2 regions of the Streptomyces sp. NPDC097617 genome follow, and region 2 is predicted to be linked to the other one. Evidence: riboswitches for the same ligand, from Rfam matches in the RefSeq annotation. Region 2 holds a riboswitch; the other holds the start of a gene.
What was found. Region 2 has a riboswitch for guanidine ahead of ACIQZO_RS05300 (Ohr family peroxiredoxin). Riboswitches for the same ligand answer to the same signal wherever they lie in the genome.
Positions count from the first base shown of each region.

Region 1 (15,210 bases), on a different contig from region 2:
CTCCCGCGCACGCCCCCGCCGTCCTACGCCCCGAAGGCGCGGGACACCGTATAGATCATCAGGCCGGCCAGGGCGCCGACCACCGTGCCGTTGATACGGATGAACTGCAGGTCGCGGCCGATGTGGGCCTCGATCTTGCGGGAGGTGTGCTCGGCGTCCCAACCCGCCACGGTGTCCGTGATCAGCGAGGTGATCTCGGTCCGGTAGGTGGTGACGACGTAGACGACGGCGCCCTCGATCCAGCCCTCCACCTTCGCCTGCAGGCGGCCGTCGGTGGCGAGTCGCGCGCCGAGGGAGATCAGCGAGGCGCGGACCCGCAGGCGCAGCTCGCTCTGCTCGTCCTCGGCCGCCGAGATGATCATCGAGCGGATCGCCGACCACGCGGAGGCGATGACGTCCTGGACCTCGTCGCGCGCCAGGATCTCGGACTTGAGCCGCTCCACCTTCGCGCGGGTCTCCGTGTCCGACTGGAGGTCGGCCGCGAAGTCCGTCAGGAACCGGTCCACCGCACCGCGCGCGGGGTGCTCCGGCATGTCCCGCATCTCCGTGACGAAGCGGAGCAGCTCCTTGTAGACGCGCTCGCCCACCTTGCGGTCCACGAACCGCGGGGTCCAGCCGGGGGCGCCGCCCTGGACCGCGTCCGTGATCGAGGCACCGTGCGTGACCAGCCAGTCGTGGGCCTTGGCGCAGATGAGGTCGACGGCCCGGCGGTGGCCACCGTCCTCGACGACCCGCTCCAGCGTCTTGCCGATGCCCGGCGCGATCTCGGCGGTCTCGGCCCGCCGGGTGATGGCCTCGCCGACGACGGCCTGCACGTCGGAGTCGCGCAGCACGGTCAGGGCGCCGCGGAGCGCGGCGGCGAGCTCGGCGGTGACCCGGTCGGCGTGTTCGGGCTCGGCCAGCCAGGAGCCGAGGCGGCCACCGATGCCGAGGGCGTGGAGGCGGGCCCGGACCACGTCGGAGGAGAGGAAGTTCTCCCCGACGAACTCGCCCAGGGAGACGCCGAGCTGGTCCTTCTTGGTCGGGATGATCGCGGTGTGCGGGATGGGCAGGCCGAGCGGGCGCCGGAAGAGGGCGGTGACGGCGAACCAGTCCGCGAGCGCGCCGACCATGCCGGCCTCGGCCGCGGCGGCGACGTACCCGGCCCAGCCGCCGGCGCCCCAGGCGTGCTGGGCGTACTTGGCCAGTACGTAGACCAGCGCGACCAGGATCAGCAGACCGGTCGCGGTGGCCTTCATCCGGCGGACCCCGCGACGCCGCTCCTCGTCGGCGGCGCTGAAGACGAACGCGCCGCGGGTGGGGGGCGGGGGTGCCTGTGCGGGGGCCGGTGGCACGGTTCCGGTACCTCCCGTACCTCCGGTGGTGCCGGTACCTCCGGTGGTGCCGGTACCTCCGGTGGTGCTGCGGTTCTCCACGTGCTCCTGCCTTCCCCCGGGGGCGCCGGTTTTGTCTGCATAGCATCCGACTCCCGGGAGGGACGAGGAGTTCCCGCCACGCCAGTCCGCTCCCGCGCGGGGTGACGCCCGGGCATGCCGAGCCGCTCCCGCGGGGTGACGCCCGGGCATGCCGAGCCGCTCCCGCGGGGTGACGCCCGGGCATGCCCGCCACCCCTGCGGGTACGCGTACCAACCGGCACCGTCCCGCCACCCCTGCGGGTACGCGTACCAACCGGCACCGTCCCGCCGCCTCGGCGGGGGCCGCGTCCTCGGCTCCGCGCACTGCCCGGGGCGGTGCTGTGACGACCTAGAGCTGTTTGCGGAGGGGGTCCTTGCCCGGGGGGCGTTTGCGGGGTTTGACCTTGACCTCCACGCCGCCCCAGAAGGCGAAGCCCGTCACGACCACCCGCGGGGCGCCCGGTTCGGGCGGGCCCGGGTTGTTGCTGTGCTCGAAGGCGCCCATGACCCCGATGCCTCGGACGTCGAGCTCCACCCCCGGCGGGACCGTGATCTCGATGCCGCCCATGACCGCGATGCAGTTGATCACCACCTCGCGCTGCGCGAAGTCCGCCTCGCGCAGGTCCAGCAGGCCGCCGCCCCAGAACGCCACCGCGTCGAGCCGCGCCGGCACCGTCCACCGCCCCTTGCGCTGGAAGCCCGACAGGACCGCCACGGCCGCCGTCGAGGAGCCCGCCCCGCCGATCCGGCCCGTCCAGGGCTCCGCGGCCGCCGACGGCCGGGCCGCCGGCCCGCCGGCCGCTGGCGCGGGCAGGTCCCGCGTCAGCGGTTCCAGTTCCGCGTACGTACGGGACTTGTACGCCGCGTCCAGCCGCTCCTCGAACTCCTCCATGTCGAGCCGGCCCTCGGCGACGGCGTCCCGCAGACGCTCCGCCACCCGGTCCCGGTCGGCGTCCGACGCCCTCAGCTCCGGCAACGGCTTCTCCGGCCGCTCGTCACTCATGCGGACCAGACTATGCAGGGTTGTCGGGGAGTTGTATGACTAAGCCCCTGAGATCGTCCCGAGATCTCCCCCATATTCCCCCGACATCAGCCCGGCACCGAACCGGCACCGGCACCGGGCGCAGACACCGCACCCGCCCGGCCCCGGACCGCGACCCCGGATCCACCCCGCCCTCACCCCCGCCCCGCGTACATCCGCGCGATCACGTCCTCGATGTCCGGCTCCCGCACCGACAGGTCCACCAGCGGGTAGTCCGCCGCCACCGCCGCCACCAGCGGCGCCGCCGACGCCCCCGCGGGGAAGGCCAGCCACTGCCGCGGCCCCTCCACCTTCACCACCCGCGCGCCCGCCACGCTGATCGGCGCGAGCTCGCGCTCCAGGTCGACCACCAGCGTGCGCTCGCTCTCCCCCACCGCCCCCGCCGTGTGCAGCCCGCCCAGCGGCCCGTCGTACATCAACTGCCCGTGGTCGATCACCATCACCCGCTCGCACAGCTGCTCGATGTCCTGGAGGTCGTGCGTCGTGAGCAGCACCGTCGTGCCGAGTTCCTCGTTCAGCTGCCGCAGGAACCCCCGTACCTTCGCCTTGCTCACCACGTCGAGCCCGATCGTCGGCTCGTCCAGGTACAGCACCTCCGGATCGTGCAGCAGCGCCGCCGCGATGTCCCCGCGCATCCGCTGCCCCAGCGACAACTGCCGTACCGGCACGTCCAGCAGCTCCGCCAGGTCGAGGCGGTCCACGCAGCGCTCCAGGTTCTCCTCGAAGCGGGCCCGCGGCACCCGGTACAGCCGCCGCATCAACCCGTACGAGTCCTTCAGCGGCAGGTCCCACCACAGCGTGGTGCGCTGCCCGAACACCACCCCGATCCGGTGCGCGAGCCGCATCCGCTCGCGCGCCGGGTCGATGCCCGCGACCCGCAGCCGGCCGCCGCTCGGGGTCAGGATGCCGGTCAGCATCTTGATCGTGGTCGACTTCCCGGCACCGTTGGGCCCGATATAGCCGACCATCTCGCCCCGGGCGACCTCGAAACTGATCCCGTCCACCGCCCTGACCTGGCGTTTCTCCCGGCGCATCAGGCTCACCCGGCGCCGTACGTCAAAGACCTTCTCGACCCCGTCCAACGAGATCAGCGCATCCACCACAGCTCTAGCTCCCCGTGCTTCGGTACGAACGGACTCCCGCGCGCCACGCCAGCGACGCGGGCAGGAACACCAGGAAGGCCACCAGCGGGCTCAGGTACGCGACCCACCCGGGCAGTCCCAGCGGATCCGGCCGCCCCAACACGTGCAGTGCGGGCAGCCAGTTGACGAAGGCCAGCGGGACGATGAAGGTCACCCCGCGCAGCAGGTCCTTCGCGAAGACCGTCGGCGGGTACTGGAGCATGGTGCAGCCGCCGTAGGTGAAGGAGTTCTGCACCTCCGCCGCGTCCCCCGTCACGAACTGGAAGGCCGCGCCGGTGACCATCACCGCCGCGAAGATCGCCGCCCCGGCGAGGACCATCACGGGGACTAGCAGCACCTTCCCGGCCGTCCAGTCCACGTCCAGCGACCAGAGCGCCCAGCCCATGACCCCGAGCCCCTGTCCGATCCGGCCCAGCCGGCGCAGCGCGAACCGGTCCGCCGCGACCTGCGCGAGGACCGGGACCGGACGCACCAGCATCGTGTCGAGCGAGCCGTCGCGGATCCGGGCGCCGATCCGGTCGGTGTTCCCCAGCAGCATGTCCGCCAGGCCGAGCGAGGCCGAGCAGGAGCCGTACAGCAGGGCGATCTCGGGCAGCGTGAAGCCGCCGAGGTCGTCCACGTGGGAGAACATGATGTAGATCGCGACGAAGTCCAGCAGGGTGATCGCCGCGTGCCCGACGGTCGTCAGGACGAAGGACGTGCGGTACGTCATCGTGGACCGGATCCACATGCCCACGATCAGCAGGTAGCCGCGCAGCCCTTCCCGGACCGGGCCGCCGCGCCGGGACCCCTCCGCCGGCGCCCCATCCACGGCGAACTCCCGCGCACGCGCCCGTACCGCCCCGGCTTCGGCCTGCACCTCCGCCCCGGCGTGCACCTCCGCCTCCACCTCCGCCTCAGCCACCCTGGACCACCACCTTCCGTGTCGCGGCCGACTGCAACAGCCGCCCCGTGCCCAGGAGTACGAGCGCCCATCCGGCCTGGAAGCCCAGCGCCTCGGCCGCGCCCCCGGCCCCCGCGTGCATGCCCAGCAGGACGTCCATCGGGACCTGGAGCATCGCCGCCCACGGCAGGGCCCTGACCAACTCGCCGAAGCCGCCCGGGAAGACGGTCAGCGGCAGCAGCATCCCGGAGAAGAAGATCGAGGCGACGGTGGCCATGATGTTGATGCCCGCCCCGTCCATCAGCCAGAAGGCCACCAGCCCCACCATGTAGCGCAGCGCGAAGCTCACCACCAGGGCCAGCAGTGCGGACGCCAGGAACAGCAGCCAGCGCAGCGGATCGACGGGCAGCGCCAGCGGGAACGCCAGCGCCCCCGCCACCAGCGGCACCACCCCGCGGCCCAGCAACTGGAAGCCCGCCCGGCCCAGATCTGCCGCCAGCCACCACATCTGAAGGTCCGCGGGCCGGTACAGGTCGACCGCGATGTCACCCGTCCGGATCCGCTCCTGGAGCTCCTCCTGGAACCCGCCGCCGATCAGCGCCGCGGCGGCCAGCAGCGATTGGCTCACCCAGACGAAGGTCAGCGCCTGCGCCTGGTCGTAGCCGCCGAGTCCGGGACGCTCGTCCCACAGCGCGATGTACGTGTACGCGACGATGAACCCGAACACGGTGTTGGTGAACACCCCGGCCGCTGTCGCCGTCCCATAGGTGGCGTACCGCCTGAATCCGCCTGCGGCGACTGCCAGGTAGAGACGCACTCTCCGGCTCACCGTATCCCTCCGTTTCCCACGTCGTTCCTACGTCGGCCAAAGCGCGCGAGCTTAGTGCGGAGGGGCGAGCCACGCGACCGATTTATGCCCGTCCGGAGCGGAATCACCGGCCATCGGGTAGACACCATGAGGTACAGAAGTGGATATTTCGAACGGCGTCGAGGAGCCCTGGAGATGAGCGACCAGTCACCACCCCCGGGCTGGACCCCTCGTGACCCCGACACCCCGCCCGGCGGACCGCGCGACGTCCCGCAGCCGCGGACGCCCGACCGGGCCCTGACCCCGCCGGGCGGACCGGGCAAGAAGGCCCGGCGCCGGCGAACCGGCTGGCGCCGCCTCGTCCCCACCTGGCGCATGGTCCTGGGCGGCATCCTGCTCCTCGCCCTGCTGATCGGCGGCGCGCTCGTGGCCGGCTACCTGCTGGTCGACATCCCGCCGGCCAACGCCGCCGCCACCGCGCAGTCCAACGTCTACCTCTACTCCGACGGCTCCCAGATCGCCCGCGACGGCGAGGTCAACCGCGTCAACGTGCCCCTGTCCCAGATCCCCCGGACCGTGCAGGAAGCCGTACTGGCCGCCGAGGACCGGGACTTCCACTCCGAACGGGCGGTCGACCCCAAGGCGATGCTCCGCGCCGCCTGGAACACCGCGACCGGCAAGGGCACCCAGTCCGGGTCCACGATCACCCAGCAGTACGTCAAGAACTACTACTTGGGCCAGGAACAGACGATCAACCGCAAGGTCAAGGAGTTCTTCATCGCGATCAAACTCGGTCGCGAGAAGTCCAAGGACTACATCCTCGAGGGCTACCTGAACACCAGCTACTTCGGCCGCAACGCCTACGGCATCCAGGCCGCCGCCCAGGCCTACTACGGCAAGGACGTCAACAAGCTCACCACCGCCGAGGGCGCCTACCTCGCCACCCTCCTCAACTCCCCCAGCGCCTTCGACGTCGTCTCCCACCCCCAGAGCCGCCCACGCGCCGTAGCCCGCTGGAACTACGTGCTCGACGGCATGGTCAAGAAGCAGTGGCTGCCCGCCGCCGAACGCGCGACGATCCGGTTCCCCGAACCGGGCAAGGTCCGCGCGGCCGCCGGACTGTCCGGCCAGCGCGGCTACCTCGTGGAAGCGATCAAGGACTACATCGTCGAGAACAAGATCCTCGACGACAAGACCCTCGCCGAGGGCGGCTACCGGATCACCTCCACCATCGACAAGCGCCGCCAGACCGCCTTGGTCGACGCCGTCGACGCGCAGATGGTCAGCAAGCTCGAACCCGAGACCCGCAAGGCGGACCGGCTGGTCCGCGCCGGCGGGGTCTCCATCGACCCGGCCACCGGCAAGGTCGTCGCCCTCTACGGCGGCATCGACTACACCAAGCAGTACGTCAACAACGCGACCCGGCACGACTACCAGGTCGCCTCCACCTTCAAGCCGTTCGTCTTCGCAGCCGCCGTCGAGAACGACTCCCGCACCCAGGACGGCCGCCGGATCACCCCGAACACGATCTACAACGGCGACAACAAACGCCCCGTCGTCGGCGGCCGGATCCGCTTCGCCCCCGAGAACGAGGGCCAGGTCTCGTACGGGAACATCACCGTCAACACCGCCACCGACCTCTCCGTCAACGCCGTGTACGCGCAGATGGCCGTCGACGTCGGCACCGGCAAGGTCAAGCAGACCGCCATCGACCTCGGCATCCCCGAGAACACCCCGAACTTCGTACCCGGCCCGGCCATGGCCCTCGGCACCCTCCAGGCCAGCGTCGTGGACATGGCCCAGGCCTACGCCACCCTCGCCGACCACGGCCGCCGCACCCCCTTCACCTTCGTCGAGAAGATCACCAAGGGCGGCGACATCATCGGCCTGCCCCAGCGCACCCCCACCCAGGCCATCAACCGCGAGGCCGCCGACACCACCACATCCATGCTGGTCAGCGTCGTGGACAACGGCACCGGCACGGCCGCCCTCGCCGCCGGCCACCCCGCCGCCGGCAAAACCGGCACCGGCGAACTCGACCGCTCGGCCTGGTTCGCGGCCTACACCCCGGACCTGGTCACCGTCGTCTCGATGATGGGCCAGGACCCCGACACGGGAACCCTGGAATCCCTCTACGGCGCCCTCGGCGAGGCCCGCATCGGCGGCGGCGGATACCCGGCCCGCATCTGGGCCGCGTACACGAAGACCGCCCTGGAGGGCACCGACCCCGTCGACTTCGACCTGGAACTCCAGCCCGGCGCCGCGCAGCCCCCGCCACCGCCCAGCCCGGAGTCCGAACCGCCCGAGGAGACCCCCGGCGAACCCTCACCCAGCACCCCGGTACGCCCGACCCGGCCCACCCCCTCGAACGGGACGGGCGGCCGCAACCAGGGCGGACAGAACAACGGCGGCCAGAACCAGGGCGGCCAGGACAACGGCGGCCGGACGAACGGGGGCCAGGACAACGGCGGTCAGGACAGCGGCGGTCAGGACAGCGGCGGCACCACCCAGGGCGGCGACCAGGGCGGCACCACCCAGGGCACGCAGGGCAGCGCCGAGGGAGCCGCCCAAGGAATCGACGGCGACCCGGCGGATGGCCTGCGACCGCCGTCGGCGTTCCTCGAATAGCAGGGAGCGCGGTCAGTGACCGGAGGTCGCCTTCAGCCCCACCACGGCGACCAGCAGCAGACAGATGAAGAAGATCCGGGCGGCGGTGACGGGCTCACCCAGCACCGCCATACCGAGCACCGCCGCACCGGCGGCGCCGATGCCCACCCACACCCCGTACGCCGTGCCGATGGGCAGGGTCTTCGCGGCGTAGGACAGCAGCACCATGCTCGCGACGATCCCGGCACCCGTGAACACACTGGGCCACAGCCGGGTGAAGCCGTCGGTGAACTTCATGCCGATCGACCAGCCGACCTCGAGCAGACCGGCGACGAGAAGAAGAACCCATGCCATGACGGCACCTCCGAGACATCGAGCGATACGGGGTGCGTCGTCTTGTCGTACCCGGTACGGCGCGTCTCGTCGGGTTCTCCTCCACCGTAGCAAAGGGCGGCGAAAAGGGCCGGTGACCTCGGCCACCAGCCCTTTTCCCACGTCTTCGTCAGAGGTACAGCCCGGTGGAGTCCTCCGACCCCTCCAGCCGCTCCGCGGCCACGGCGTGCAGGTCCCGCTCGCGCATCAGCACGTAGGTCGCGCCCCGCACCTCGACCTCGGCACGGTCCTCGGGGTCGTACAGCACCCGGTCACCGGGCTCGACCGTCCGTACGTTCTGCCCGACCGCGACCACCTCGGCCCAGGCCAGCCGCTTTCCCACCGCGGCCGTCGCGGGGATCAGGATGCCGCCGCCCGAGCGGCGCTCGCCCTCCGGCAGATCGGACTTCACGAGCACGCGGTCGTGCAGCATGCGGATGGGCAGCTTGTCGTGGGTGGTGTTCTCTCTCACGCCCCGAACCTACCCGTCCGTACCCGCCCCGTACCGCTCAGGGTCATCCGCGCCTGCGGCGCGCCGAGACCACGACCAGCCCGACCAGGCTCACCGCGACCAGGGCGATGGGCACGATCCGGTCGACGCGCGGAGTCCCGTCGTCGTGACGCAGGCTGTCCTTCAGGTCGGTCACGACCCGGTTCACCGTGGCGAAGGCCCGCCCGGCGGTGTTGTCGACGGTCGAGGCGACCCGTGCCTTCGCGTCCCCGATGATCGTCTTCGGGTGCATGCGCACGCCGATCTCGTCGAGGGTCTCGGCGAGCTGCTCGCGGCGGCGAACGATGTCCGCCTCGATCTGTGCGGGGGTCCTGGCTTCCCGGGTCCTGGCTTCCGACACCGCGCTGCCTCCGTCGTCGTCGTGGTCCTGTGGGGCGTAGTCCGCCATGAACAGTCTGTCAGCTTAGTCTCATGCCATACCGATCCCCTCCCGAGGAGCAGTCAAGATGAGCGAGCGACTCCAGCCGGGCGACACCGCCCCCGCCTTCACCCTGCCCGACGCGGACGGCAACGAGGTCTCGCTCGCCGACCACAAGGGCCGCAAGGTGATCGTCTACTTCTACCCGTCCGCGCTGACGCCGGGCTGCACGAAGCAGGCCTGCGATTTCACGGACAACCTGTCCTTCCTGACGGGACACGGCTACGACGTCATCGGCGTGTCCCCGGACAAGCCGGAGAAGCTGGCGAAGTTCCGCGAGAAGGAGGACCTGAAGGTCACCCTGGTCAGCGACCCGGAGAAGGAGACGCTGACGGCGTACGGCGCGTACGGCGAGAAGAAGCTGTACGGCAAGACGGTCACCGGGGTCATCCGCTCCACGGTGGTCGTCGACGAGGAGGGCAAGGTCGAGCACGCCTTCTACAACGTCAAGGCCACGGGTCACGTAGCCAAGATCATCAAGGACCTGGGCCTCTGATCCTCGCCCCACCCCACAGAACTGGCCCGCACCCCCGGTGCGGGCCGTTCCGTTTATCGGACGAAAAACCCCGTGCCCGTCCGCCTTCCGAGCCCGTTACTCCGTACGAGGGCCGCACGCATGGCCGGACATCACGGAGGGGGGCGGGCATGCCGATCAGCCCGTACACGAAGGAACGCCTGGCGGAAGCCGCCGAAGGGGCGCGGACGCTGACGGAGGCACTGCGCAAGCTGGGAGTGGATCCGAACGGCCCGTCGCGTAGGTACCTGCACGACCGCATGCCAAAGCTGGGCGTGGACGTCTCGCACTTCGAGCGGGACGGGGCGAGGTGGACGCGGGAAGTACTGGCGGAGGCCGTGGCCGCGTCGACGAACATGTGCGAAGTACTCAGGCGCCTGGGACTCGACGTGGTGGGCGGCCACCACACCCACATCAGCCGCAGGGTCAAGGCGTTCGGGATGAACACCTCCCATTTCGTATTGCCCTCGTCGGCGGGGCGCCCAAAGGTCCGGCGGACCCCGGAAACGGTGTTGGTCAGGCAGGAAGGCCCGCAGGCCCGCCGTGCGCAGAGCGCGCACCTCAAGCAGGCCCTCGCGGCCATCGGAATTCCCGAAGCGTGCCGACTGTGCGGCGTCGAAGCCGTCTGGCAGGGACAGCCGATGACGCTGGAGGTCGACCACATGGACGGCGACTGGAGCAACGACCAGCGCGAGAACCTCCGGCTCCTGTGCCCCAACTGCCATGCGGTCACCAGCACGTGGTGCCGCGGTGGAAGACCCGTCCGATCTGGCACATCCCGTAGCTAGTGCCCACCGTATCCAGCCGCCACCAAGTACAGTGGTCTTGGTTTGCGCCCGTACGCCAACGGTGAGCGGCGATCTTTAGGTGGTCGTGTCTGTCGGTTCGAATCCGATCGGGCGTACCAACACAAAAGGCCTGCCCTCCCGGACTCCGGGAGGGCAGGCCTTCGGCATTTCGGTACGCCGGAGGTGTCCCAGCGGACCCGGGGCTCAGCCCAGGAGGGCTCGGACGAAGGGGATCAGGGCGCGGAAGGCCTGGCCTCGGTGGGAGATGGCGTTCTTCTCCGCCGCCGTCAGTTCCGCGCACGTGCGGGTGTCGCCCTGCGGCTGGAGGATCGGGTCGTAGCCGAAGCCGCCCGTGCCGGACGGGGTGTGGCGCAGGGTGCCCAGGAGCCGGCCCTCGACGACGCGTTCGGTGCCGTCCGGGAGGGCCAGGGCCGCCGCGCACGCGAAGTGGGCCCCGCGGTTCTCGTCGGCGATGTCGCCGAGCTGGGCCAGCAGCAGGTCCAGGTTGGCCTTGTCGTCGCCGTGGGAGCCGGCCCAGCGGGCCGAGAAGATGCCGGGGGCGCCGTGCAGGACGTCCACGCAGAGGCCGGAGTCGTCGGCGACCGCCGGGAGGCCGGTGGCGCGGGCCAGTGCGTGGGCCTTGAGGAGGGCGTTCTCGGCGAAGGTGACGCCGGTCTCCTTGACGTCCGGGATCTCCGGGTAGGCGTCCGCGCCGACCAGCTCGTGCGGCAGGCCGGCGTCGGACAGGATCGCGTGGAGTTCGGAGACTTTGCCCGCGTTGCGGGTGGCCAGGATGAGGCGGCTGGGCGTCGAGGTCATGCCCCCATTATCCCGGGGTGCAGACCTTCGAGAGCTCGCTGGCCGCGTCCGCGACCGGCTGGATGTCCGGGGCGGTGTTGCCGCTCTCGATCGAGGTGCGGACGTTCTTGACGGCCGTGTTCATCGAGTCGATGGCCTTGCCGAGGTCGGCGTTCTCCGTCTGGTCGCCGATCTTCTTGAGGTTCGACTCGATCTGGTCGAGCGCGTTCTGGGCGTCCTGGGGGCTGTTGCCCGCCTGGGAGACGGCCTGCTGGAGGTCGTTGGCGCCGTCCGTGATGGCCACGGCCGTGTTCGCGCAGTCCATCGCGGTGGAGATCGCGTCGCACGCGGACAGGGCCGGAACGGTGAGTACGGCGGCCACGGCTATGGCCGCGATGCGGAGCTTCATGCGGTTCTCCCCCTGAGGGCTTGGGTAACGAGGACTTCGACGGACGGTGCGAGGACGGGCGCACGGCTTCGAGACCGTGCGCCCGTATCTTCCTGGACGCCGGGCCGGGCCCGGCGGTTGCCGCCGCTAAAGTTCGAGCGCGCCCAGCTGGATGGCTTCCAGGTCCGCGCAGCCTCCGGCGGCGAGGTCGAGGAGGGCGTTCAGTTCCTTGCGGTCGAAGGGCTCGCCCTCGGCGGTGCCCTGGACCTCGACGAAGCGGCCGTCGCCGGTGCAGACCACGTTCATGTCGGTCTCGGCGCGCACGTCCTCCTCGTAGCAGAGGTCGAGGAGCGGGACGCCGTCGACGATGCCGACGCTGACGGCGCCGACGGTGCCGGTGAGCGGCTTGCGGCCGGCCTTGATCAGCTTCTTCTTCTGGCCCCAGGCGACGGCGTCGGCGAGCGCGACGTAGGCGCCGGTGATGGCGGCGGTGCGGGTGCCGCCGTCGGCCTGGAGGACGTCGCAGTCCAGGACGATGGTGTTCTCGCCGAGGGCCTTGTAGTCGATGACGGCGCGCAGGGAGCGGCCGATCAGGCGGGAGATCTCGTGCGTGCGGCCGCCGATCTTGCCGCGTACGGATTCGCGGTCGCCGCGGGTGTTGGTGGAGCGCGGCAGCATCGAGTACTCGGAGGTGACCCAGCCTTCGCCGCTGCCCTTGCGCCAGCGCGGGACGCCTTCGGTGAAGGAGGCGGTGCAGAAGACCTTGGTGTCTCCGAAGGAGATGAGGACGGAGCCCTCGGCGTGCTTGCTCCATCCGCGTTCGATGGTGACCGGGCGGAGCTGTTCGGGCGTGCGGCCGTCGATGCGAGACATGGCTGCGAGCCTAGTCGCTGCGGGCCCGGGCCCGTGTCGCTGTGCGAAGACCCCGTCCGGGGCTTCCGGGACGGGGTCGGCTGGGACCTGGCTAGCGGGTCCGGATCACATCATGTCTTCGATGTCGGCGGCGATCGGGTCGGCGTCGGTGCCGATGACGACCTGGATCGCGGTGCCCATCTTGACGACGCCGTGGGCGCCGGCGGCCTTCAGGGCGGCCTCGTCGACCAGGCCCGGGTCCTTGACCTCGGTGCGCAGGCGGGTGATGCAGCCCTCGACCTCTTCGATGTTGTCGATACCGCCGAGCCCGGCGACGATCTTCTCAGCCTTGGTGGCCATGTGTGTCTCCCTGAGTGTTTCGAAGAACGAGTCTCGGCGGCCGGCGCATGGCTACCCACCCTGCACGGTCCGCTTCGTCACGGTAACGCACGGTTGGCCCATCTACGCGGGCGCATGACCGACCCCTGCCGAATGATGACGATCAGCAGCAACCTGCCCACAACTGGTCTACACCAGTGTGCCGTACGCGTTGCCGCAGCCAAAAACGGGCCGGTCAGGGAGGACGCCGATGAGCGCGAAGAGCGCCACCGCAGTGCCGCAACCGAATTGGCGGCACAGCGCGTTCCAGGGATTGCAGAAGATGGGCCGGAGCCTGCAGCTCCCGATCGCCGTACTGCCCGCGGCGGGCATCCTGTTGCGGCTGGGGCAGCCGGACGTCTTCGGCGCGGACGGCCTGCAGTGGACGGACGTCGCCAAGGTGATGGCGGGTGCGGGCGGGGCACTGCTCGATCCCGACCTCGGTCTCCCCCTCCTCTTCTGCATCGGTGTCGCCATCGGTATGGCGAAGAAGGCGGACGGTTCGACCGCACTCGCGGCCACGGCGGGCTTCCTTGTCTACCGAGGGGTGCTGCACTCGTTCCAGAAGGCCTGCCCGGTGGGGACCAAGGACATCGGGGGCGGCTGCCTGGGGCCGAACGACACCTTCGTGGCGTACACGTACCAGAATCCGGGGGTCTTCGGCGGCATCGTCATGGGGCTGCTGACGGCCTATTTCTGGCAGCGCTACCACCGGGTGAAGCTGGTGGACTGGCTCGGCTTCTTCAACGGCCGGCGGCTGGTCCCCATCATCATGTCCTTCGTCGCGATCGCCTTCGCCGCGCTGTGCCTGTGGGTCTGGCCGCCGGTCGGGGACGCGCTGGAGAGTTTCTCCGACTGGTTGCGCGGGCTGGGCGCCTGGGGTGCGGGCATCTTCGGTGTCGCGAACCGCGCGCTGCTGGTGATCGGCCTGCACCAGTTCCTGAACGTGCCGATGTGGTTCCAGTTCGGGTCGTACACGGCGGCGGACGGGAAGACGTATCACGGCGACATCAACATGTTCCTGCACGGCGATCCGAACGCGGGCCTGTTCCTGTCGGGTTTCTTCCCGATCATGATGTTCGCGCTGCCGGCGGCGGCGCTGGCGATCACGCACTGTGCGAAGCCGCAGCGGCGCAAGGAGGTCGGCGGCCTGATGCTGTCGGTGGCCTTGACCTCGTTCGTCACCGGGATCACGGAGCCGTTGGAATACTCCTTCCTCTTCGTCGCGCCTGTGCTGTACGCGGTGCACGCGGTGCTGACGGGCGTGTCGATGGCGGTGACGTGGGGGTTGGGCGTGCACGACGGTTTCAGCTTCTCGGCAGGCCTGATCGACTACATCATCAACTGGAATCTGGCGACGAAACCCTGGCTGATCGTTCCGATCGGTCTGTGCTTCGCGCTCGTCTACTACGTGGTGTTCCGGTTCGCGATCACGAAGTTCGACCTCGCGACGCCGGGGCGGGAGTCGGACGAGGAGATCGCGGCGATGGAGTCGGAGACGACCAAGGCCTGACGGCCCCCGGCAGGGTTACCGCACGGTCCGTCAAGGGCCCCCGGATCACGATCCGGGGGCCCTTCGACATACGCCCGGGAGTGTGATCCAGGCCACAGGAAATCGAAGGTTCCTTATCTATCCCTCACCGTGTTACAACTGGTCTACACCACAATTGGTGTAGACCACGAGGGCCTGTCTGAGCCCGCGTACCCCCGTATCCGAGACGTCGCCGTCCCCCGTTTCCCTCTGGCGTCGCCTTGCCCACTGGAGGAAGTTGTGTCCACGGCTACCGCCCCCTCGGCGGAAAAGAAGAAGGGCGCTGGCGTGATGGCTGTCATGCAGCGCATCGGCCGGAGCCTCATGCTCCCCGTTGCCGTGCTGCCCGCCGGCGCGCTCCTGCTCCGCCTGGGCGCGGGTGACATGCTCGGCGACGCGGACGTCTTCCCCACCTTCGTCCTGAAGATCGCCGGCTACATGGCCGCCGGCGGTGGCGCGATCCTCGACAACATGGCGCTGCTGTTCGCCGTCGGCATCGCGATCGGCTTCGCCAAGAAGTCGGACGGCTCCACCGCCCTCGCCGCCGTCACCGGTTACCTGGTCTTCCAGAAGGTCCTCGCCACCTTCACCGACAGCAACCTGCCGAAGGTCGAGAAGGTCGTCGACCACAAGGTCGCCCTCGTCGACGCCACGGTCAACGCCGGTGTGCTCGGCGGTGTCGTGATGGGCATCATCACCGCCCTGCTCTACCAGAAGTTCTACCGGACCAAGCTGCCGGACTGGGCGGGCTTCTTCGGCGGCCGCCGCCTCGTCCCGATCCTCT
Region 1 covers NZ_JBIWCL010000005.1:79,665-94,874, reverse strand. Annotated here, with positions in the region: gene ACIQZO_RS11435 (hypothetical protein) at 1-54, shown strand, start outside; gene ACIQZO_RS11430 (DUF445 domain-containing protein) at 24-1,415, opposite strand; gene ACIQZO_RS11425 (DUF1707 domain-containing protein) at 1,744-2,397, opposite strand; gene ACIQZO_RS11420 (ATP-binding cassette domain-containing protein) at 2,571-3,539, opposite strand; gene ACIQZO_RS11415 (ABC transporter permease) at 3,544-4,389, opposite strand; gene ACIQZO_RS11410 (ABC transporter permease) at 4,475-5,290, opposite strand; gene ACIQZO_RS11405 (transglycosylase domain-containing protein) at 5,465-7,897, shown strand; gene ACIQZO_RS11400 (multidrug efflux SMR transporter) at 7,910-8,230, opposite strand; guanidine-III (ykkC-III) riboswitch at 8,262-8,331, opposite strand; gene ACIQZO_RS11395 (co-chaperone GroES) at 8,379-8,681, opposite strand; gene ACIQZO_RS11390 (DUF3618 domain-containing protein) at 8,764-9,147, opposite strand; gene bcp (thioredoxin-dependent thiol peroxidase) at 9,206-9,673, shown strand; gene ACIQZO_RS11380 (HNH endonuclease) at 9,823-10,479, shown strand; tRNA gene ACIQZO_RS11375 (tRNA-Leu) at 10,524-10,598, shown strand; gene rdgB (RdgB/HAM1 family non-canonical purine NTP pyrophosphatase) at 10,684-11,298, opposite strand; gene ACIQZO_RS11365 (hypothetical protein) at 11,306-11,686, opposite strand; gene rph (ribonuclease PH) at 11,813-12,538, opposite strand; partial or broken gene ACIQZO_RS11355 (glucose PTS transporter subunit EIIB) at 12,644-12,886, opposite strand; gene ACIQZO_RS11350 (PTS transporter subunit EIIC) at 13,107-14,408, shown strand; gene ACIQZO_RS11345 (PTS transporter subunit EIIC) at 14,718-15,210, shown strand, end outside.
Region 1: it holds a riboswitch for guanidine, as region 2 does, so the genes downstream of both, ACIQZO_RS11400 (multidrug efflux SMR transporter) here and ACIQZO_RS05300 (Ohr family peroxiredoxin) in region 2, are expected to answer to the same signal.

Region 2 (15,210 bases):
GGCGCGCTGGGTGCCATCGCCGCCGCAGGCCACCACCAGGGCGGGGCGGCGGCCGGCGAGCTCCTCGGCGAGGGCGCCCGCGGGCCGTTCGGCGGTGGTGCGGATCCAGCGCTGCTCCCGGTGGGCGTGGCCGTGGCCGGCGAGCACGGCGCGCAGCCGCTCGGCGAGCTCGTCCGGGCAGCCGTACGGGTGCCGCACGATGAGGACCGTTCGCCCGCCTCGGGGGCCGGCGGCCGTCTGGGCGGGCAGGTGCGGGCGGGCCGGTGCGCAGCCGCGGCCGGGCAGGAGGGCCGCAGCCGCGATCAGGAGGGTGGCCGCGCCGTTGAGGAGGCCGCCCGCGATGTCGCTCGGGTAGTGCATGCCGCGGAAGACCCGGGCCAGGCCGACCGCGGCCGGGATCAGCAGGAGGGCGGTCATCGCGGCGCGGCGCCAGGGGCCGCGCAGTCGCAGGGCCGCGATGACGGCCAGTCCTCCGTAGAGCGCCAGCGAGGCTCCGACGTGACCGGAGGGGAAGCTCGATGTGGGCGGGGCGGCGTCGAGGCGGGGGACGTCCGGGCGCGGCCGTTCCACGAACGCCGTGACCGTGACGAACACCGCCGACTGCGCGGCGACCGCGACACCGAGGAACAGCGCCTCGCGGCGCAGCGCGACCCGGGGCAGCCGGAGCAGGGCGAGCACGGCGGTAATGGTCAGCCCGACGACGACCTGCGTGCTTCCGAGCGTGGAGAGCCACTGCGAGGCAACGGTGAGGACGGGCGCGCCGCGGTGCTCCGCCAGGGCCCGGGGCGCCCGGTCCTCGGCGGCGAGCGGCCAGTGGTGCGCGGCCGGCCCGGTGACCAGCCGGCCCACGGCGATCAGCGCGGCCGCCTGGACGGGCAGGAGCAGCAGCGGCCGGGCCCGGCGAGCGGCGGCGCCGCGTCTTCTCTTCATGGAGCCCGTCTGACCCGTCCCGGCCCGATGATGCGCACGGCCCGTTGACGCGCGCCGGGACGTTGACGCGCGCCGGGACGTTGACGCGCGGCGGGACGTTGACGCGCGCCGGGACGGCCCGTCGGCGCCGGAGGCCGGGGATGCGGCCGTGAGGAGGGTCACCGCGGGTGTCGGTCATGACGGGCCCGCTCCCGTTGCTAGATTGTGCGGCGGCCCGGTCCCCAGGCCCCGGACGAGATGCGCCGTACCCGGTTATGCACGACGACGCGCCCGGCGCCGTCCTACCCGGCAGGCGCCGTAGCGCCGTCCGGCCCCGGGTGGCGTTCCCTCGTCGCACAGATGGGCTGACCTCATGACCGTGCCGCTGACCCGCACCCTCTACCGCACGACCGCGCACGCCGACGGCGGCCGCAGCGGATCGGTGGTCACCGACGACGGGCGCCTCGACGTCCGACTGGCCCCGCCGCGCAAGAAGGTGCCCGGTACCACCAACCCCGAGCAGTTGTTCGCGGCCGGGTTCGCGGCCTGTTTCACCTCCGCGCTGGCCGAGGTCGCGGCCGAGTTCGGGGCGGACGCCTCGGCCGCGCGCGTCGCGTGCGAGGTGCGGCTGGGCACCACGGACACGCCCGCGGGCTACGGTCTCGCGGTCGCCCTGACGGTCTCGCTGCCGGGGTGGCGGGCGGCCGACCTGCTGCCCCTGCTCCACCGGGCGGACGCGGTCTGCCCCTACGCGCAGGCGGTCCGCGGGAACATCGAGCTCTCACTGCTGGCCGTGGACGACACCGCTGCCGCCGATGCCTGAGCCGGTGGACGCCCCCGGGGCCCTTCCGTCGGCGGACGGGCCGGGCATCCCGGTGCCCGAGCGGGGCGCGTGGCTGCGGCGCGGCATCAGCCGCGACGGCGGGCCCCTGGTGGAGGACCGCGAGGTGGTGTGGCTGCAGGCAGGTCCGTACTTCGCCGACAGCCGGGGCTTCGCCGGCGTCACCTCCTTCGACGGCTCGCGCGTGCACTTCCACCACCTGACGGGCGAGCCCGGCGAGGACACGGGCAGACTCCGGTGGGAGGGCGCGAACCTCGTCGAGTGGGGCACCAACACGGACGGCAGCACCTTCCTGGAGGTCTGGACCCCGCTGCCCTGCGCCGAGGGCGACACCGGCTCCTGGGCCGGCGCGGACCACCACGTGGTGCGCGTCGGCCGGCACCTCGTCCACGTCGATGCCCGTGCGGGTACGTACTGGCGGACCTGACCGGTCAGCCGATGTGGTCGCGCACCTGTGCGTAGACCCCGGCATCGCCGAGGAAGGCGGAGTGCAGCAGACACGGAGTCCGGGTGTTCACCGCGCCGACGAGCGCAACCGTGCTGTCGGGGTTGATGACCAGGTCACAGGGCGACCACCACGTGGCGTAGCGGGTGGCGCCGGGCGTTTCGTCGTCCGCGTTGAGCGCGGTGAGGAAGGCGGAGCGGGGGCGCATCTCGACGCACGAGGCCTGACCGCAGAGCCGGGCGGTTTCGGTGCCGTGGTTGGGGCCCGCCAAGGAGACCCATGCGTCGACCTCGGCGTCGCCGCCCAGGTTCTTGAGGTAGTGGCGGGACGACAGGGCGCCCATGGAGTGGGTGACGAGGTCCACCCTGGCCGCTCCGGTCTCCGTGAGGACGCGGTCGACGGTGGCGGCGAGCTGCGACGCGGTCGTGGCGTTCGACTGGGAGGTGGGGTACGTCCACCGGTACAGGCGGTCGGCGGGCCGGCCGTCCGCCCGGAACCGGTCGACCATGGTGTTCCAGACCGAACCGTCGCTGTTCCAGCCGTGTACGAAGACCACGGGGTCGGGTTCGGCCGGTGCCTGGGCGACCGCGGCGGGACGGGCGGCGGCCGGGGTCGCGCAGACGGCCAGGGAGAGAACCACAGCCCCGGCGATGCGCAGCAGGTACGAGTACATGACCCGTTTGTAGCGGTCCGCCGCACGGGCCCCGGCCCCGTGTCCGCCCCGCTCACCCGTCCGGCTCCCGCACTTCACACCGGAGACGTTTCGGTGGCCGATCGGCGACCGTGGCCGGGTTCGGGTTCGGGTTCGGGTTCGGGCGGACGGGAGCCGGTGTCGGTGGGTGTCGATAGGCTTCGTGGATGGCAATTCAGCACGCTTCCCCCGAGACCTCCGACGCTCTGCAGGTACTGCACCGCGTGTTCGGATACAGCTCCTTCCGCGGTGAGCAGCAGGAGATCATCGAGCAGGTCGTCGGCGGCGGCGACGCCCTCGTGCTGATGCCGACCGGCGGCGGCAAGTCGCTCTGCTACCAGATCCCGGCGCTCGTCAGAGAAGGCACGGGCATCGTCATCTCCCCGCTCATCGCGCTGATGCAGGACCAGGTGAACGCGCTGACCGCCCTCGGGGTGCGGGCGGGGTTCCTGAACTCGACGCAGGATCCGTACGAGCGGCAGGCCGTCGAGCAGGCCTTCCTCGCCGACGAGCTGGACCTGCTGTACCTGGCCCCCGAGCGCCTGCGCACCGAGAGCACGCAGCGGCTGCTCGACCGCGGCAAGGTCTCGCTCTTCGCGATCGACGAGGCGCACTGCGTCGCCCAGTGGGGTCACGACTTCCGGCCCGACTACCTCGCGCTGTCGATGCTGCACGAGCGCTGGCCGAAGGTGCCGCGGATCGCGCTGACCGCGACGGCCACCGAGGCCACCAGCGCCGAGATCATGGCGCGGCTCGGCCTGGAGGACGCCCGGCACTTCGTCGCGGGCTTCGACCGGCCGAACATCCAGTACCGGATCGTCGCGAAGAGCAATCCGCTCAAGCAGGTGCTGGAGCTGATCCGGAGCGAGCACGCCGGTGACGCCGGAGTCGTCTACTGCCTCTCGCGCGCCTCGGTGGAGAAGACCGCGGCCTCCCTGGTGGAGCAGGGCATCGACGCGGTGCCCTACCACGCGGGTATGGACGCCCGGACGCGCGCGGCGAACCAGGCGCGCTTCCTGCGGGAGGACGGAGTCGTGGTGGTGGCCACGATCGCCTTCGGCATGGGCATCGACAAGCCGGACGTGCGTTTCGTGGCCCACCTCGACCTGCCCAAGTCGGTCGAGGGGTACTACCAGGAGACCGGCCGGGCCGGCCGCGACGGCGAGCCCGCCACGGCGTGGCTGGCGTACGGACTGCAGGACGTGGTGCAGCAGCGCAAGCTCATCGACGGTTCCGAGGGCGACGAGACGCACCGCCGGTCCCTCGGCATGCACCTGGACGCCATGCTCGCGCTGTGCGAGACGGTGGACTGCCGCCGGGTGCGGCTGCTGGAGTACTTCGGGCAGTCGGGCGTGCCGTGCGGCAACTGCGACACCTGTCTGACGCCGGCCGAGTCGTGGGACGCCACGGTCGCCTCGCAGAAGCTGCTGTCGACCGTGTGGCGGCTCGCGAACGAGCGGCGGCAGAAGTTCGGCGCCGGCCAGATCATCGACATCCTCCAGGGCAAGAAGACGGCCAAGGTCATCCAGTTCGACCACGACGCGCTCTCGGTGTTCGGCATCGGGGCGGACCTGGGCACCGCGGAGTGGCGGGGCGTCGTACGCCAGCTGCTCGCGCAGCGGCTGCTGGCGGTGGAGGGCGAGTACGGGACGCTGGTGCTGACGGAGGACAGCGGCGAGGTACTGGGCGGACGCCGCAGCGTCTCGATGCGGAAGGAGAAGGCGCCCGCCGGCCCCGCCCGCAAGGAGTCCGGATCGCGCTCGGGGAAGGGCGCCCGCGTGCCGGTCGACCTGCCGGCCGCGGCCGAACCGGTCTTCCTGGCCCTGCGCGCCTGGCGGGCCGAGACGGCGCGGGAGCAGGGGGTACCGGCGTACGTCGTCTTCCACGACGCGACGCTGCGGGAGATCGCGACGCGGCTGCCCGCGTCCGCGGAGGAGCTGGGCACCATCGGCGGCGTCGGCGAGGCCAAGCTCGCGAAGTACGCCGAGGGCGTGCTCGGCGCGCTGGCGGAGTCCGGCGCCGCGGCCGCGGCCCCTGCCACGGTTCCCCCGGCCGGTTCTGCGGCTCCGGCGGCTCCCCCGGCTCCCGCCGCCGCGCCGGACGACGAGGAACCGCCCTTCGATACGGAGGAGATGGCTCCGCCGCCCTGGGACGACTGGCAGTAGCCGGCCTCTGCCGCCGGGCCCGGACACAGGCCCGGCGGCACCCCGCGCCCCTGGGACTGGGACGTGCGGCCGGTCGCCGCGCGACCGGGCGTGAGGGACCCGTCACTCCATGCACCGTCAGGAAACCTGCACATCGCGTTCGCGATCTCGACAGCAGGGCTCCCCCGCACCGCGATGCACCGCACACACCCCATCAATTTCGTGCCGATTTGTCACAGTTTGCTCCATGTAAGCAACGCATCCTCCATATCTGTTACTCGATCCTGTGAAGAAGTCGCCACCATTCGGTGAATCAAGCTGCACGTCCGTCGGCAGAGGTGCTCGTCCGCGCGTGACGGGAAGTCAATGGGATTGGCTGGGTCGCCCGTTCGCGTGCTTTCATCATCCGCATCGCAGCAGTCAGGAACGGCGGCCGAGTTTCGCGCCGCCGGCCGACAGCGATGAATTCCTCCCCCCAATGAAAGGTGCGCGCCATGCGTAACGACCTTGAGACCCGTGAGATCGACGACACCGAGCTGGACGCCGTATCCGGCGGCATCATCAGCATCTCCGGTGGCCTGGGTGGCGCCGTGACCAGCGATGTCAGCAACGTTGTGGGCGTCGTGGGCTCCCTCCACACCGTCCAGGCCGCGCAGGGAATCGTCTCCCACGTCCCCGGCCTCGTCACGGGCATCACCGGTGTTTCGGTGAACGCCGGTCGCGCCGGTCTCTGATCGGGAATTACCCGTGAACCCCGGAGCGTCCCCCACGGCTCCGGGGTTCACGGCCGTCCGTATGTCCGCCCGACGATACGAATGCGGTTGAGGGAACAGTCCGTGCAGTTTCGCCAAAAGGCTCTTTCCAAGCTGCAATCGCCCGAGGAATTGGACCTGCCCGTCCGCTTCGCCCGCCCGCAGGGTCGACTCGTCCTGGCCGTCACCGTCGTGGTCATGGCGGCCGCGACCTTCTGGGCCTTCACCGGCACCGTGTCGTCCAAGCTGAGCGCGTCCGGAATCCTCACCCGGGCCGAGGGAAGCTACGTGCTGCAGACCCCGATCGCGGGACAGGTGACCGAAGTCCTGGCCCAGGAGGGCCAATTGCTGGCCGCCGGTGCGCCCCTGCTGAACGTCCGTACGGAGCAGGGCGAGCGCCCCGTGCGCCTGGTGACCGGAGGCCGGGTCACGACCGTGGTGGCCAAGGTGGGCGCGGTCATCGCCACCGGCGCCGACGTGGCGACCGTGGAACGCGTGAAGGATCCGCAGGACCCGCTGGTGGCCGTGCTGTACGTACCCGGTGGCAGCGGCGCGGCGATCCCCGTGGGCGCCCCGGTCGACCTCAGCCTCCAGTCCGTACCGCGCCGGCAGTTCGGCACGCTCCGCGGCCGCGTCGAGGCGGTCGGGCGCGCACCCCTGACACAGGCGCAGATCGGCGGGTTCCTCGGCGACAGCGGGCTCGCCGAGCAGTTCTCCCGCCAGGGCAGCCCGGTGGCCGTGGTCGTCCGGCTCGAGCGCTCCTCCTCCACCCCCTCCGGCTACCGGTGGTCCTCTGCGGACGGACCCCCGTACGCCGTCGACTCCAGGACGCCGGTCACCGGCGCCCTCCACCTCTCCGCACGGCGCCCGGTCGACTGGCTGCTGCCGTGACCGCGCCGCACCTGCCTCCCGCCGGGCGCCGGCGCCACCGCCCCGAGCCGAAGGGCGGCTCCCGCCGCCGGTCCGCGCCCGCCCCCAGGGGCAGGACGCCCCGCCCCGTACGCACCCCCACCGTGCTGCAGATGGAGGAGGTGGAGTGCGGCGCCGCGGCGCTGGCCATGGTGCTCGGCCACTACGGCCGCTTCGTCCCGCTCGAAGAGCTGCGCATCGCGTGCGGCGTCTCCCGCGACGGCTCCCGCGCCAGCAACCTCCTCAAGGCCGCCCGCGGGTACGGGCTGAAGGCCAAGGGCATGCAGATGGACCTGGCCGCGCTCGCCGAGGTGCGCGCCCCGGCCGTGCTGTTCTGGGAGTTCAACCACTACGTCGTCTACGACGGCACGGCACGCCGGCTCGGCCGCGCGGGCGTGTACATCAACGACCCCGCCAAGGGCCGCCGGTTCGTCCCCATGGACGAGTTCGACACCAGCTTCACCGGGGTCGTCCTCACCTTCGAGCCCGGCGACGAGTTCCGCCGCGGCGGCCGCAGGCCGGGCGTCCTGGGAGCCATGCCGGCCCGTCTGCGGGGCACCTCGGGCACCATGGCCGCCGCCGTGGTCGCCAGCCTCCTCCTGGTCGCCGTCGGCGCGACGGTGCCCGCCCTGAGCCGTACGTACATCGACATGTTCCTCATCGGCGAGCAGACCTCCCTGCTGGGTGCGCTGTTCGCCGCGATGGCCGTCGCCCTCGTACTCACCGCGACGCTCACGGCCCTGCTGCACGCCAACCTGCTGCGCGGGCGCATCATCTCCTCGACCCTGGGCAGCGCCCGCTTCTTCCGGCACCTGCTCAGACTTCCGGTCACCTTCTACTCCCAGCGCAACCCGGCCGACCTGGTCCAGCGCCTGCAGTCCAACGACGCGGTCGCCGAGACCCTCGCCCGGGACCTGTCCGCCGCGGGCGTGGACGCCGTCGTCGTCGTGCTCTACGCCGTCCTGCTGTGGACCTACGATCCGCAGCTCACCCTGGTCGGCGTGGCCGTGGCGCTGCTCAACGTGATCGCCCTGCGGATCGCGATCCGGCTGCGGGCCACCGGCACCCAGAAGCTGCGCGCCGAGAGCGCCCGGCTGACCAACACCTCGTACAGCGGTCTCCAGCTCATCGAGACGATGAAGGCGACGGGCGGCGAGAACGGCTTCTTCCGCCGCTGGGCCGGACAGCACGCGGTCACCCTCGACGTCCAGCAGCGGCTCGGCGTGCCCAGCGCGTGGCTGGCGATCGTCGCGCCCACGCTGGCGGCGTTCAACAGCGCGCTGATCCTGACGATCGGCGGCCTGCGGGCCGTGGAGGGCCACCTCACCGTGGGTCTGCTCGTCGCCTTCCAGGCCCTGGTGACCAGCTTCACCGCCCCGATCTCCCGGCTGGGCGGCGTCGCCGGCAGGATCCAGGACTTCGCGGCCGACGTCGCCCGCCTGGGCGATGTCGAGAACTTCCCGGTCGACCGGGTCTACTCGCGGCGCGAGCCCGCGGCTTCCACCCGGCGCCTCAAGGGCCATGTGGAGCTGGACGCCATCACCTTCGGCTACAACCCGCTGGACGCCCCGCTGCTCAAGGACTTCTCGCTCGCGGTCGGACCCGGGCAGCAGGTCGCTCTCGTCGGCGGCTCGGGCAGCGGCAAGTCCACCGTCTCCCGGTTGATCTCCGGCCTCCACACCCCCTGGGCCGGGGCCATCCGCATCGACGGGATGCGGCTGGAGGACATCCCGCGCGGGGCGCTGGCCGCCTCCGTCTCCTTCGTCGACCAGGACGTCTTCCTCTTCGAGGGCACCGTCCGCGACAACGTCACGCTCTGGGACCCTTCCATCCCGGACGAGGCCGTGATCGCCGCCCTCGAGGACGCCGCCGTGCACGAGGTGGTCGCCCGCCGCCCCGGGGGCATCCACAGCCGCGTCGAGCAGGACGGCCGCAACTTCTCCGGCGGCCAGCGACAGCGCCTGGAGATCGCGCGGGCGCTGGTGCGCCGCCCCAGCGTCATGGTGCTCGACGAAGTGACCAGCGCCCTGGACGCGGTGACCGAGCAGGTCATCATCGAGAACCTGCGCCGCCGGGGCTGCGCCTGCGTGGTCATCGCCCACCGGCTGAGCACGGTGCGCGACAGCGACGAGATCCTCGTGCTCGACCGGGGCACGGTCGTGGAGCGGGGACGGCACGAGCAACTGGTCGCCGCGCGGGGCCCGTACGCCGCACTGGTCAAGGAGCACTGAGGTGACGTACACGCACCGCACCACCACCACCACCACCGGCGCCGCTGCCGCCGCCGGCCCGTGGGACCGGGGCCCGGACCCCGTCGTCGAGGCGCTGGGCGGGCTGGGCTCGCCGGTCGACTGCACGGGCATGCGCAGCCTGTCCCTGGAGGGCCCGCTCGTCCTGTGGCTGGTCGTCGAGGGCGAGTTGGACCTGTTCGCCGTGGACGCCACGCAGGCCGGACACTGGCACTTCCTGGGCCGGCTGGAGCCGGGCACGCTGCTGCTCGGACCCGCCGAGGGCCCCGGGCACACCTTGGTCGGCCGACCCCTGCAGGGGTGCCGGCTGCGCCGTATCGGGTTGCGGGAACTCGCCCGCCCGCAGGACGCGCCGTACCCGCAGCACCCCCAGGACCCGCGGTACGCCGACCGGTTCCACGGCGGACCGTGGTACGCCGACGAAGGGCACTTCGCCGCCGCAGGCCTGCCCAGCCCGCTGGAGGACGCCTTCGCGCGCGGGATCGGCCGCGGTCTGCGCGTGCTCTACGAGGCGCCGCTGGACGGCGCCGCCCCCACCGGGCACGGCGGGGCCGACGACGACATCCTGTGGATGCGGATCACCCCCGGCAGCGTGCAGTACGGCGCCGTGTACGAGGCGGAGGCGGTGGGCACCCTCCTCGTCGACGCGGAGATGTGGCAGGGCATGGTCGACCAGCAGTACCGGCTGCTGTACGCCCTGGACGGCTGGATCGAAGCGCTGGAGCGCACCCACGAGGACCGCACGGCGGCCGGGATCGAGGCGGGCCGGACGGCCCGTACCCAGGCCGACCGGACGCTGCTGGCGTCCATCGTCCGCGCCGGTGGCCGCGATCCCCACCGCGGCGCCGGCGTCGACGCGACCTTCGCCGCGTGCCGCGTGGTCGCGGCCGCGGCCCGCATCACCCTGACCTCGCCGAGCGGGGCCGACGCCGCCTCCGAGCAGTTGGATCCCGTCGAACGCATCGCGCTCGCCTCGCGGATCCGCACCCGCGCGGTCGGGCTCGGCGGGCACTGGTGGCGGGAGAACTCCGGCCCGCTGGTGGGCCGGCGCGCGAAGGACGGCGCACCGGTCGCCCTGCTGTGGAGGCGCGGCGGCTACGAGGCGGTCGACCCCGCCGCGGGCACGCGCGAGCGCGTCGGGAAGAGCAGGGCGGAAGCCTTCGAACCGCGGGCCGTCATGCTGTACCGCCCCCTGCCCGACGGGCGGGTGGGCCTGCCGGCGCTGCTCCGCTTCAGCGTGCGCGGCACCCTGCCGGAGCTGCGCAGCCTGATGCTAGGCGGGCTGGTCGCGGTGGTGCTGGGCGCACTGGTGCCGGTCGCCACCGGTCAGGTCCTCGGCCGGTACGTCCCGCAGGGCGAAACCGGCCTCATCGTGCAGTGCGGGGTGGCGCTGATCGCGACCGCCGTGCTCGCGGCCGTCTTCATGCTGCTGCAGAACACCTCCCTGCTACGGATGGAGGGCCGCATCGAGGCCACCTTGCAACCGGCCGTGTGGGACCGGCTGCTCCGGCTGCCCGCGAAGTTCTTCGCCGGTCGCTCCACCGGCGAACTGGCCGGCGCCGCGATGGGCGTCAGCGCCATCCGCCGCGTGCTGTCCGGCATCGGCCCGGTCTGCGTGCAGGCGGGCGCGGTCGGCGCGGTGAGCTTCGTACTGCTGTTCGTCCACAGCGTGCCGCTGGCGATGGCGGCCCTGGCCATGCTGCTCGTCATCGCGGGGATCTTCCTCGGCCTGGGGCTGTGGCAGTTGCGGTACGAGCGCCGGCTGAACACGCTCGGGCACCGGCTGGGCAACCAGGCCTTCCAGACGCTGCGGGGCCTGCCCAAGCTCCGGGTCGCCGCGGCCGAGAGCTTCGCGTACGCCGCCTGGGCAACGGAGTTCGCCCGGACCCGCGACCTGCATCAGCGCATCGGCCGGACGCAGAACGTCATCACGGTCCTCGGCGCCGTCTACCTGCCGCTGTGCACGCTGGTGATGTTCGTGCTGCTGGCCGGTCCGGCGCGCGGCGCCATGTCCGCCAGCGAGTTCCTCACCTTCAGCACCGCGCTGACGATGCTGCTGTCATCGGTGACCCAGGTGACCGGGGCGCTCATCTCGGCCGCCGCGGTACTGCCGATGTTCGAGCAGATCCGGCCGCTGCTGCGGGAGATCCCCGAGGTGGAGCGCTCCAGTACCCGCCCGGGAGAGCTGACCGGTGCCATCGAGGCCAAGAACCTGTCCTACCGCTACGCCGACGACGGCCCGCTCGTACTCGACGACATCAGCCTCCGGATCGGACCGGGCGAGTTCGTCGCGATCGTCGGGGCCAGTGGCTGCGGCAAGTCGACCCTGCTGCGGCTGCTCATCGGCTTCGACAGGCCCGTCTCGGGCAGCGTGCTCTACGACGGCCAGGACCTGGCGGCTCTCGACCGGGCGGCCGTACGCCGCCAGTGCGGCGTGGTGCTGCAGAACGCCCAGCCCCTCACCGGCTCGATCCTCGACTGCATCTGCGGCGCGGGGACGTTCTCGCTCGACGAGGCGTGGGAGGCGGCCGCGATGGCGGGCCTGGCCGAGGACATCAAGGCCATGCCGATGGGCATGCACACCATCCTCTCCGACGGCGGCGGCACCGTCTCGGGCGGCCAGCGCCAGCGGCTGATGATCGCCCAGGCCCTCATCCGCAAGCCGCGGATCCTGTTCCTCGACGAGGCCACCAGTGCGCTGGACAACGAGGCCCAGCGGGTGGTCATCGAATCCACGCGCGCCCTGCGGACCACCCGCGTCGTGATCGCCCACCGCCTCACCACGGTCATGGACGCCGACCGCGTGATCGTGATGTCGCAGGGCCGGATCGTCCAGCAGGGGCCGCCCGCCGAGCTGCTCGCCGACACCGAGGGCCTCTTCCACGGTCTGGTCCGCCGGCAACTGCGTTGACACATGAAAGTGTGAGTGGTTGAGTACTCACATGAAGAACGAACGACCTCGCCAGCTGTCCACCGCCGAGGAGCGCCGCGAGACGGTGCTGCGCACCGCCATCGGCGCCTTCGCGGCTCGTGGCTACTGGGGCACCACGACGACCGAGGTGGCGAAGGCGGCCGGCATCTCGCAGGCGTACGTCTACCGTTTGTTCCCGAACAAGGAACTGCTGTTCACGGCGGTGGTCGAGTACTGCTTCGTACAGGTCCGGTCCGCACTGGAGCAGGCGGCGACCGAGGTCCGGGGCAGCTCCCCCCAGGCGGTGCTGGGGGCCATGGGGGATGCGTACGCGCTGCTGATCAGCAACAACGACCTGATGCTGATCCAGCTGCACGCCCAGGCCGCGGCCGTCTCCGAGCCGGCCGTCCGCGAGGCGGTCCGGCAGGGCTACGCCCGGCTGGTGGAGTACGTCCGCGGCGCCTCGGGCGCCGCCGAGGTCCAGGTCCAGGAGTTCTTCGCACGCGGCATGCTGTGCCACCTCATCGTCTCCATGGGCGCCGACGAGGTCGACGCCCCCTGGACCCGCACCCTGACCGCGGGCATCAAGCACTTCTGACGTCACGTCCGACCGGCGGCGGGGCACACGGCTCCGTCTTTTCTTTGGCGCAAAGAGTGAGTGGTCAACCACTCATGGAGGATCGCAGTGAAAGCCACCACCACCCGCGGCCCCGGAGCGGCGCTCGCCGCCCTGGCGGGAGCGCAGTTCACGGTCATGCTCGCCACCTCGATCGTGAATGTGGCGCTGCCGCAGATCCGCGACGGCGTCGGGCTGTCGGACAACGGCACCACGTGGGTGGTCAACGCCTACGGCCTGGCCTTCGGCGCGCTGCTGCTGGCCGGCGGCAGGGCCGCCGACCTCGTCGGCCGGCGCCGGGTACTGCTCGCGGGGATCGCGGTGTTCGGGGCAGCCTCGCTGGCGGCCGGGCTGGCCACCTCGTCCCCGGTCCTGATCGCGGCCCGCGCGGTGCAGGGCCTGGGCGCGGCGGCGATCGCCCCGGCGGCGCTGGCCCTCGTGATGGACCTGTTCCCGCCGGGACCCGGGCGAGGCAGGGCACTGGGGGTGTGGGGAGCCGTGTCGGGCGCGGGAGGCGCGGTCGGCGTCCTGCTCGGGGGCGTACTCACCCAGGCCCGGGGCTGGCAGTGGATCTTCTTCGCCGTCGCCGTCGGCGCGCTCCTGATCCTGGTCGGCGTCGCCGTGAGCGTGCCGCGTACGGCGATCACCGGCGCGGGCGGCTTCGACCTGCCCGGCAGCATCACGGTCACCCTCGCGCTGACCTCCCTGGTGTGGGGCCTGACCACGGCCCGCCGGTCGGGCTGGACGGACACCTCCGTCCTCGGGGCCTTCGCCGCCACCGCGGTGCTGGCGGCCGCGTTCGTCCTGGTCGAGCGCCACCACCCGAACCCGCTGCTGCCGCCCCGCCTGTTCCGCGCCGGTCGCGTCAGCGCCGGCAACCTGCTGATGGCCCTGCTGGGCTCGGTGTGGATCGCGCTGTTCTTCTTCCTTCCGCTCTACCAGCAGCAGGTACTCGGCTCCAGCCCCCTGGTCACGGGCCTCGGCCAACTCCCCCTGGCCGCGGCCAACATGCTCGGCTCCACCCTCGCCCCGCGGATCTCCCGCCGGATCGGCGCCACCGCGACGGTGACCACGGCCCTGCTGACCGAGGCAGCCGGGTTGCTGTGGCTGTCCCGGATCAGCGCCGACGGCGGCTACCTCGCCGACGTACTCGGCCCGAGCACCCTCATCGGCCTGGGCCTGAGCATCGCCTTCGTCCAGCTCACCGCCCTGTCCGTGGAGGGCGTCAGCGGGCAGGACGCCGGGCTCGCCGGCGGCTTCGTGAACACCACCCGGCAGGTCGGCGGCGCTATCGGCCTCGCCGTACTGGCCACCCTCGCCGGCACCACCACCGCCCACGCGGCCGCGCACCAGCCGCACCTCGAAGCGCTCACCGCCGGCTACCGCACCGCCTTCGGCATCTCCGCCGCCGTCCTCGCGGCCACCGCCGCCCTCACCCTGCTGCTCCTCCGCACCCGCACCCGCCGCGACGCCGCCGTCCCCGCCGCCGCGGCCACCCGCCCGTAACCACACAGCACGTCAACCGAGAGGAAGAACAGGCATGTTCACCATCGACGAGAGCGCACCCGTCATCGTCCGCCTGTCCACCGTGATCGACGCCCCGCCGGAGCGCGTCTGGGACCTGCACACCCGGATCGACGCCTGGCCCGGCTGGAACACCCACATCGACCGGGCGGCGCTCGACGGCCCGCTGGCGCCGGGCAGCTCCTTCGGCTGGAAGACGCACGGCCTGGACATCACCTCGACCCTCCTCGAGGTCGTCCCCGGTGAGCGGGTGGTCTGGGGCGGCCCGGCCAACGGAATCGACGGGGTCCACGTGTGGACCTTCGAGCGGACCGGCAGCCGGACCCTGGTCCGTACCGAGGAGTCCTGGAGCGGCGCACCCGTCGAGGCCGCGACCGAGGAACTCCGCCGGGCCCTGCACGACTCGCTGACCGCCTGGCTCGCCACCCTCAAGGCCCGCGCCGAGCAGACCGACTGACGTCGGTCCGTCGACCGGAACACGACCCACACACCCACACTGAGCGAGGTTCCTGCCATGAGCACCGACAAGCCCTATCTGATCGGCCACTACGCCCCGGCCGTCGACGAGATCACCGCCACCGAACTGACCGTCGAGGGTTCCCTGCCGCCGGAGCTGACCGGCCGGCTCATCCGCAACAGCCACAACCCCAAGGCCGGTGTCACCCCCACCCACTGGTTCAAGGGCAGCGGCATGGTGCACGGCATCCGGCTGCGCGAGGGCCGCGCCGAGTGGTACCGCAACCGCTGGGTGCGCACCCCCGCCCTCGACGGCGCCCCGTACATGACCGAGCACGGCCCCGACCTGACCGCCAGCACCGCCGGCACCCATGTCATCGAGCACGGCGGCCGCCTGCTGGCGCTGTGCGAGGCGAACCTGCCCTTCGAGCTCACCCCGGAGCTGGAGACGGTCGGTGTCCACGACTTCGGCGGCAAGCTGCGCAGCGCGATGACCGCGCACCCGAAGACCGATCCGCTCACCGGCGAACTGCACTTCTTCGGCTCCTCGCCCTTCCCGCCCCACCTCATGTACTACGTCGCCGACGCCAACGGCCACATCACCCACAGCGCCGAGGTGCCGGGGGCCGGCGCCGCCCTCAAGCACGACTTCGCCATCACCCGCCACTACGTGGTCTTCGTCGAGGGCACCGTCACCTTCGACCCCGCCGAGCACTCCGGAATCCCCTACGGCTGGAACGACGCGCAGCCGGCCAGGATCGGC
Region 2 covers NZ_JBIWCL010000002.1:440,693-455,902, forward strand. Annotated here, with positions in the region: gene ACIQZO_RS05295 (diacylglycerol kinase family protein) at 1-930, opposite strand, end outside; guanidine-III (ykkC-III) riboswitch at 1,139-1,201, shown strand; gene ACIQZO_RS05300 (Ohr family peroxiredoxin) at 1,283-1,732, shown strand; gene ACIQZO_RS05305 (hypothetical protein) at 1,725-2,177, shown strand; gene ACIQZO_RS05310 (esterase/lipase family protein) at 2,182-2,868, opposite strand; gene recQ (DNA helicase RecQ) at 3,054-5,051, shown strand; gene ACIQZO_RS05320 (hypothetical protein) at 5,525-5,764, shown strand; gene ACIQZO_RS05325 (hypothetical protein) at 5,867-6,673, shown strand; gene ACIQZO_RS05330 (NHLP family bacteriocin export ABC transporter peptidase/permease/ATPase subunit) at 6,670-8,922, shown strand; gene ACIQZO_RS05335 (NHLP bacteriocin export ABC transporter permease/ATPase subunit) at 9,053-11,851, shown strand; gene ACIQZO_RS05340 (TetR/AcrR family transcriptional regulator) at 11,883-12,449, shown strand; gene ACIQZO_RS05345 (MFS transporter) at 12,537-13,973, shown strand; gene ACIQZO_RS05350 (SRPBCC family protein) at 14,008-14,448, shown strand; gene ACIQZO_RS05355 (carotenoid oxygenase family protein) at 14,506-15,210, shown strand, end outside.